One region of the Burkholderia sp. BCC1999 genome, then DNA from elsewhere that is predicted to be linked to it. Evidence: predicted binding sites of a transcription regulator. Region 1 holds the regulator's gene; the other holds the start of a gene.
The links. The regulator HrcA, encoded in region 1, represses chaperone genes, less so after heat shock. The targets are predictions, from matches to a motif close to TTAGCACTCNNNNNNNNNGAGTGCTAA.
Positions count from the first base shown of each region.

Region 2: the regulator HrcA is predicted to act here: its motif matches at 2,151-2,177, upstream of U5809_RS09245 (co-chaperone GroES).

Region 1 covers NZ_CAJPHP010000031.1:20,073-24,273, reverse strand. Annotated here, with positions in the region: gene recN (DNA repair protein RecN) at 1-925, opposite strand, end outside; gene U5809_RS31465 (NAD kinase) at 945-1,847, opposite strand; gene hrcA (heat-inducible transcriptional repressor HrcA) at 1,979-3,001, shown strand; gene hemH (ferrochelatase) at 3,137-4,201, shown strand, end outside.
Region 2 covers NZ_CAJPHP010000005.1:217,949-222,149, forward strand. Annotated here, with positions in the region: gene groL (chaperonin GroEL) at 97-1,737, opposite strand; gene U5809_RS09245 (co-chaperone GroES) at 1,784-2,077, opposite strand; gene U5809_RS09250 (carbohydrate porin) at 2,758-4,201, shown strand, end outside.

The DNA of each region.
Region 1 (4,201 bases):
CGGTCGAGTGCAGCGCATCGAGGCGCGTCTCGACCTGCGCGAGCCGCTCGGGATCGAGATCGACGCGCTGCGCGTAGTGCGACAGCGAATAGACGGCTTCCTGCAGCTGGATCTCGGCCGGTTCGAGCGACGCGAGCGCGTCGCCGAGCGTGGTGTCGTAGTCGGCCAGGCTGCGCAGTTTCGACACGATCGCGCCGAGTTGCGCGAGCATCGCATCGTCGGACTCGGACAGCGCGTTGAGTGCGCCGCGCACGCCTTCGATCAGGTTCGCCGAATGCGACAGTCGCTTGTGCTCGTTGCTGACTTCGTCCCATTCGCCGGGCTGCGGCGCGAGCTTGTCGAGCTCGGCGAGCTGCCACGCGAGCTTTTCGCGTTCGAGTTGCAGCTCGCGCTCGTGCGCCTTCGCGGCGTCGATCGCCTGCGTCGCGTCGCGCCACACGCGCCAGGCACGTGCGACGTTCGCCGCATCGGCGACGAGCCCCGCGTGCGTATCGAACAGCTCGCGCTGCGCGTCGGGCCGCATCAGCAGCTGGTGCGCGTGCTGGCCATGGATGTCGACGAGCATCTCGCCGAGTTCGCGCAGCTGCGCGAGCGTCGCGCTGGTGCCGTTGATGAACGCACGCGAACGGCCGTTTGCGTCGATCACACGGCGCAGCATCACGGTGTCCTCGGTGTCGAACGCGTGTTCGTCGAGCCAGCGCGCGACGCGGTCGTGCGGCGTGAATTCGGCCGTGATGTCGGCGCGGCCGCAGCCGGTGCGCACGACGCTCGCGTCGGCGCGTTCGCCGAGCGCAAGGGCAAGGGCGTCGATCAGGATCGATTTCCCGGCGCCTGTTTCGCCGGAAAAGACGGAAAAGCCGCTGTCGAATTCGAGATCGAGCGCGGCGACGATGACGAAGTCGCGGATCGAGAGGTGGCGGAGCATGATGTGGGGCGGGGTGGCGTCAGGACGCCTTGTCGTCTTCGTTCGAGGCGTGTTCGTTCCAGTGCAGCTTCTTGCGCAGCGTCGCGTAATAGCTGTAGCCGATCGGGTGCAGGAACGGCACCGTGTGCTTCGAGCGGCGCACCTCGATCGTATCGTTCAGTTCGAGCGACGTGAACGACTGCATGTCGAAGTTTACGTTGACGTCACGTCCGCCGACGATCTGGATCGCGATTTTCGAATCGTCGGGCAGCACGATCGGCCGGTTCGACAGCGCGTGCGGTGCGATCGGCACGAGCACGATGCCCGCCAGCTGCGGATGGAGGATCGGGCCGGCCGACGACAGCGCGTAGGCGGTCGAGCCGGTCGGCGTCGCGACGATCAGGCCGTCCGAACGCTGGTTGTACATGTACCGGCCGTCGACCGACGCGCGCAGCTCGACCATCCCGGAGAAGCCGCTGCGGTTCACGACGACGTCGTTGAACGCGAGTGCGTGGTAGATCGGTTCGCCGTCGCGCATGATCCGCGCCTCGAGCAGCGCGCGCTCCTCGCGCTCGAACTTGCCGGACAGCAGCACCGGGACGAGCGTGTGCATGTCGGCGGCCGCGATGTCCGTAATGAAGCCGAGCCGCCCGTGGTTGATCCCGATCAGCGGGGTCCGGTACGGCGCCAGCTGGCGGCCGATGCCGAGCATCGTGCCGTCGCCGCCGAGCACGACCGCCACGTCCGCACGCGCCCCGATTTCGGCCGGGGTGAGCGCCGGGTAGCCGGTGATGCCGATCTCGCGCGCGGTATCGCCTTCGAACACGACCTCGAAGCCGAGCTTCGCGAGGCTGGCAGCCAGCGTGGCGAGCGGTTCGGCGATCACGGGCGTGTTGCTCCGGCCGACGAGCGCGACAGTATTGAACTGATTACCGGTTTTCATGCCGGCATTACACCATAGCTCGTTGACGAAAAGAACCGGCCGCGCGCCGACGGGGCCGGATCGGGCCGGCCCGCGCAACGGTGGGCGACGCCACTCGCCGCGGTCGCGCGGTTGCGCTAAAATTTTCCACCATGCTAGATCCTCGCGCACGAACCCTCCTGAAAACCCTGATCGAACGGTATATCGCCGACGGTCAGCCAGTCGGATCGCGCACGTTGTCCCGTTACTCCGGGCTCGAGCTGAGCCCGGCGACGATCCGCAACGTGATGTCCGACCTGGAGGAGCTCGGCCTCGTGTCGAGCCCGCACACGTCGGCCGGCCGCGTGCCGACGCCGCGCGGCTACCGGCTGTTCGTCGACACGATGCTGACGGTCGAGGTGCCGATCGACGCCGAGGCCGTCGCGCGGCAGGTACAGAACACGCTGCAGGCCGGCGAGCCACAGCAGCGTGTGGTCGCGGCCGCCGCGAGCGTGCTGTCGAACCTGTCGCAGTTCGCGGGCGTCGTGCTGACGCCGCGCCGCAGCCACGTGTTCAAGCAGATCGAGTTCATGCGCCTGTCCGACAAGCGCATCCTGCTGATCATCGTCACGCCCGAGGGCGACGTGCAGAACCGGATGCTCGCCACGCCGCGCGACTATTCGCCGTCGCAGCTGACCGAGGCGTCCAACTACATCAACGCGCATTTCGCCGGCTTGTCGTTCGACGAGGTGCGCCGCCGCCTGCGCGACGAGATCGACCAGTTGCGCGGCGACATGACCACGCTGATGCACGCGGCCGTGACGGCCAGTACCGAGGTGCCCGACACCGAGGACACCGTGCTGATTTCCGGCGAGCGCAACCTGCTCGAAGTGGCGGATCTTTCGTCCGACATGGCGCGGCTGCGCAAGCTGTTCGACGTGTTCGACCAAAAGACGGGCCTCCTGCAACTGCTCGACGTGTCGAGCCACGCCCAGGGCGTGCAGATCTTCATCGGCGGAGAATCGACGCTCGTGCCGATCGAGGAAATGAGCGTCGTCACCGCGCCGTACGAGGTGAACGGGCAGATCGTCGGCACGCTCGGCGTGATCGGCCCGACCCGCATGGCGTACAACCGCGTGATACCGATCGTCGACATCACCGCGCGCCTGCTGTCGCTCACGCTGAGCCAGCAATAGCCGGCGATCGGCAACCTGATCCCGCCCCGTCATCGTGTCGCAATGCCGCACGCGCCGACAGTCGGCCGAACGGTACGGGGTGGCCCGCTATAATTGAGAGCCGTCCGGTCCCGTGCCCCGAGCACGTTCTTGCCCATGCGTTTCGATCTTGAGCCGCCTTCGAGCATCGCGGCCGCCCATCGCATCGGTGTGCTGCTGATCAATCTCGGCACGCCCGACGCACCCACGCCGCGCGCGGTGCGGCGCTACCTGGCCGAATTCCTGTCGGATCCGCGAGTCGTCGAGATTCCGCAGGCCGTCTGGCAGGTGCTGCTGCGCACGCTGATCCTGCCGCTGCGCGGCCGCGCGTCCGCGAAGAAATACGCGGCCGTCTGGATGCCCGAAGGCTCGCCGCTGCGCGTCCATACCGAGCGCCAGACCGACGCCGTGCGGCACCTGCTCACGTCGAACGGCTATCACGTGATGGTCGACTACGCGATGCGCTACGGCAGCCCGAACATTTCGCACGCACTCGCGCAGTTCAAGCGCGCGGGCGTCGAGCGCGTGTTGCTGATGCCGATGTATCCGCAATATTCGGCGTCGACCACGGCCACCGCCTTCGATGCCGCCTTCGACGCGCTCGCGCGCATGCGCAACCAGCCGGAAGTGCGCACCGTGCGGCATTACGCCGACCATCCGGCCTATATCCACGCGCTGGCCGAGCAGGTGCGCCAGTACTGGGCGCAGCACGGCCGGCCCGACTTCGCGGCCGGCGACAAGCTCGTGCTGAGTTTCCACGGCGTGCCGAAGCGCACGCTCGACCTCGGCGACCCGTATCACGACCAGTGCCAGCAGACGGGCGCGTTGCTGATGGCTGCGCTCGGACTGTCGACGACCGAATGCCGTGTCACGTTCCAGTCACGCTTCGGCAAGGCCGAATGGCTTCAGCCCTACACCGCACCGACGCTGCGCGAGTTCGGCGAGGCCGGCGTGCGGCGCGCCGACGTGTTCTGTCCCGGTTTTACGGCCGATTGCCTGGAGACGATCGAGGAGATCGGCATGGAAGTGCGCGACGAGTTCCTGGCCGGCGGCGGCAAGACATTCCACCGCATTCCGTGCCTGAACGGCGCGCCCGCATGGATCGGCGCACTCGGCGAGATCGTCGCCGAGAATCTGCAGGGCTGGCCCGTCAGGGCCGCGCAGCCCGAAACGGTGAGTGAA
Region 2 (4,201 bases), on a different contig from region 1:
TCGCGCCAATAAAAAAAGACCCGCATCGCTGCGGGTCTTTTCTTTTGGCTGGAACGCGCATCGCTGCGCGCTCCGGACATCATCGACCGAAGTCGATTACATGTCCATGCCCATGCCGCCCATGCCGCCCGGCATGCCGCCCGGCATCGGTGCGTCTTCCTTCGGCAGTTCTGCGACAGCTGCGTCCGTCGTCAGCAGCAGGCCTGCAACCGAAGCTGCGTTCTGCAGTGCGGTACGCGTGACCTTGGTCGGGTCGACGACGCCGGCTTCAACCATGTCGACGTACTCGCCCGTTGCTGCGTTGTAGCCGTAGTTGCCCGTACCTGCAGCAACTGCCGCCACCACGACGCTGGCTTCTTCGCCGCCGTTCGTGACGATCTGGCGCAGCGGCTCTTCCATTGCGCGCAGCACGATCTTGATGCCGGCGTTCTGGTCGGCGTTCGCGCCGGTCAGGCCTGCGATCGCGGTGCGAGCGCGGATCAGCGCAACGCCGCCACCTGCCACGATGCCTTCTTCAACAGCTGCGCGCGTTGCGTGCAGTGCGTCTTCGACACGTGCCTTCTTTTCCTTCATTTCGACTTCGGTCGCTGCGCCGACCTTGATCACTGCAACACCGCCGGCCAGCTTGGCCACGCGCTCTTGCAGCTTTTCGCGGTCGTAGTCCGACGTCGCTTCTTCGATTTGCGCGCGCACTTGCTTCACGCGTGCTTCGATGTTCACGGCTTCGCCTGCGCCGTCGATGATCGTCGTGTTTTCCTTGCCCACTTCGATGCGCTTCGCCTGGCCCAGTTCTGCCAGCGTTGCTTTCTCGAGCGTCAGGCCGGTTTCTTCGGCGATCACTTGGCCGCCGGTCAGGATCGCGATGTCTTCCAGCATCGCCTTGCGACGATCGCCGAAGCCAGGCGCCTTGACCGCAACGGTCTTCAGGATGCCGCGGATGTTGTTCACGACCAGCGTTGCGAGCGCTTCGCCTTCGATGTCTTCAGCGATGATCAGCAGCGGACGGCCAGCCTTCGCGACTTGCTCGAGTACCGGCAGCAGATCACGGATGTTCGACACCTTCTTGTCGTGCAGCAGCACGAACGGGTTGTCGAGGACGGCGACTTGCTTTTCCGGGTTGTTGATGAAGTACGGCGACAGGTAGCCGCGGTCGAATTGCATGCCTTCGACGACGTCGAGTTCGTCGGCCAGCGACTTGCCGTCTTCGACGGTGATGACGCCTTCCTTGCCGACCTTGTCCATCGCTTCAGCGATGCGATCGCCGATCGACGTGTCGCTGTTCGCCGAGATCGAGCCGACCTGTGCGATTTCCTTGTTCGTCGTGCACGGCTTGCTGATCTTCTTCAGCTCTTCGACAGCCGCTGCGACTGCCTTGTCGATGCCGCGCTTCAGGTCCATCGGGTTCATGCCCGATGCGACGTACTTCATGCCTTCGCGAACGATCGATTGCGCGAGGACGGTTGCCGTCGTCGTGCCGTCGCCTGCGTTGTCGCTGGTCTTGGAAGCAACTTCCTTGACCATTTGCGCGCCCATGTTCTGGAGCTTGTCCTTCAGCTCGATTTCCTTCGCGACCGACACACCGTCCTTGGTGACCGTCGGGCCGCCGAAGCTGCGCTCGAGCACCACGTTGCGGCCCTTCGGACCCAGCGTGACCTTGACTGCGTTGGCGAGAATGTTCACGCCTTCGACCATCTTCGAACGGGCGGAATCGCCGAATACGACGTCTTTAGCTGCCATCTTCTAACTCCTTGAATTCTTGGGAATATGTACCGTCGGTGGACGCTTAGTTAGCGTTGACCACGGCCATGATGTCTTCTTCGCGCATGACCAGCAGTTCCTGGCCGTCGACCTTGACGGTCTGGCCTGCGTACTTGCCGAACAGGACGCGATCGCCGACCTTCACGTCGAGCGCGATCGGTGCACCCTTGTCGTCACGCTTGCCCGGGCCGACCGCGAGGATCTCGCCTTGATCCGGCTTTTCAGCAGCGGCTTCGGGGATCACGATGCCCGAGGCGGTCTTGGTTTCCTGATCCAGGCGCTTGACGATCACGCGATCGTGCAAAGGACGAAGGTTCATATTCACTCCTCTCTTGACTGAGATTGAAGAACGCTTAGGGAATCTGCCCGGCGGATCGCCCGGCAGAGAATTGTTAGCACTCTCGTGCAGCGAGTGCTAATTATATGGACGGGTTTTGACAAATTCAAGAAGGGGAGCCGGACGAATTTTCAACGCGGCCCGGCAGCAGGAAAAACACCCGAAAATCACAAAAAACCCTTTCAAAACAAAACCCTGACCCACGCCACCCGGCCTGACAGGCAGGCCCGCGCGACCTGCGAATCGCATCCAGCCCCGTTTGGACACCGGGTAAGCACGGAGTTCCTGCGACCGGCGACATCGCATCGAAAAGCCCGCGCAGGCGTCGATTCCGTCCGCCGCAACGCGGCCGTTCACCCTGCCCGGCGACCGTCGCGCCCCCTGTCCAGCGATCCATCGCTCCGCATCGAAGCATTCATTTTCATTACGCCGATATTTACGTTTTTATTCCATGAAAACACCCGCCGGGCCCCGTCCGTAAGCCCTCCCATTACATTCAGTAATTTAGATGCGAATCATTCTCGTTTACATTGACATTCCCATTCGAGACTCCTACGATGCGCCGCGTTGCGCTCTTCTTCATGCCCTGGCCGATCGGTGCCGAGCGTCGGGACAGCGACCGACAAGCAGGACTCCAAACCAATTAGAACCAGGGATTTGATATGAAGGTTGCGTCGTTCCATGGAGACCGCGTCCGCGCCCGGATGCGCCCCGCCGCCTGTGCGGCCGTCCTCGCATGCGCCTCGTTCGCGAGCGGCGCTGCGTTCGCCGCCACGCCGGTCGACGCGCAGCCCGAAGCGCCCGAGGCCGACCTCACGATCCAGGCGAAGCCGACCGACATGTGGACCGGCATCTGGACGCGCCAGAGCCTGCTCGGCGACATGGGCGGCATCCGCCCGTGGCTCGGCAAGTACGGTGCGACGCTGCAGATCACCGAAACCAGCGAATACCTCGCGAACCTGCGCGGCGGCCTGAACCGCGGCGGCGCCTACGACGGACTGACGACGGCCACGTTGACGGTCGACACGCAGAAGGCGATCGGCTTGGCCGGCGGCACGTTCAACGTCAGCGCGCTGCAGATCCACGGCACCAACCTGAGCGCGCGCAACCTCGGCACGCTCAACACCGCGAGCGGCATCGAGGCGCAGGACACGACGCGCCTGTGGGAGCTCTGGTACCAGCAGTCGTTCCTCGACAAGCGCGTCGACGTGAAGATCGGCCAGCAGAGCCTGGATCAGGAATTCATGGTCAGCACGTATGCGAACACGTTCGTCAACACGATGTTCGGCTGGCCCGCGCTGCCGTCGTACGATCTGCCGAACGGCGGCCCCGCCTATCCGCTCGCCGGCCTCGGCGTGCGCGTGCGCGCGCAGATCACGCCGAAGCTCACCGCGCTCGCGGGCGTGTTCGACGGCGATCCGCTCGGCAACAACCCGAGCAACCTGAGCGGCACGAACTTCAACCTGCACAACGGCACGCTCTATATCGGGGAGCTGCAATACGCACTGAACCAGCCGTCCGACGGCGAAATGGATACCGGGCACTCGAACGGGCTGCCGGGCACCTACAAGATCGGCGTCTGGTATCACAACGGCCGCTTCGCGGACCAGAGCACCGGCACCGACGGGCTGTCGCTCGCCGATCCGGCGTCGAACGGCAACGCGCAGCAGCATCACGGCGACTACAGCTTCTACGCGGTGGCCGACCAGATGATCTGGCGCCCCGACCCGACCGGCCCGAGGAGCCTCGGCGTGTTCGCACGCGTGATGGGCGCGCCGGGCGACCGCAACCTCGTGAGCTTCGCGGCCAACGCGGGCATCGTGCTGAAGGCGCCGTTCGAAGGCCGCGACAACGACAGCGTCGGCCTCGCCGTCACGTACATCCAGGTCGGCAGCCACGTGACCGACCTCGACCAGGCCGCGCGGACGTTCGCGGCCGGCCCGTACGGCGTACGCACCCGCGAGACGACCGTCGAGGCGACCTACCAGTACCAGATCAACCCGTGGTGGGTCATCGCGGCCGATGCGCAGTACACGTTCAACGCCGGCGCGGGCCAGAACCCGAGCGACGCAACCCAGCCGCTACGCAACACGTTCGTGCTCGGCG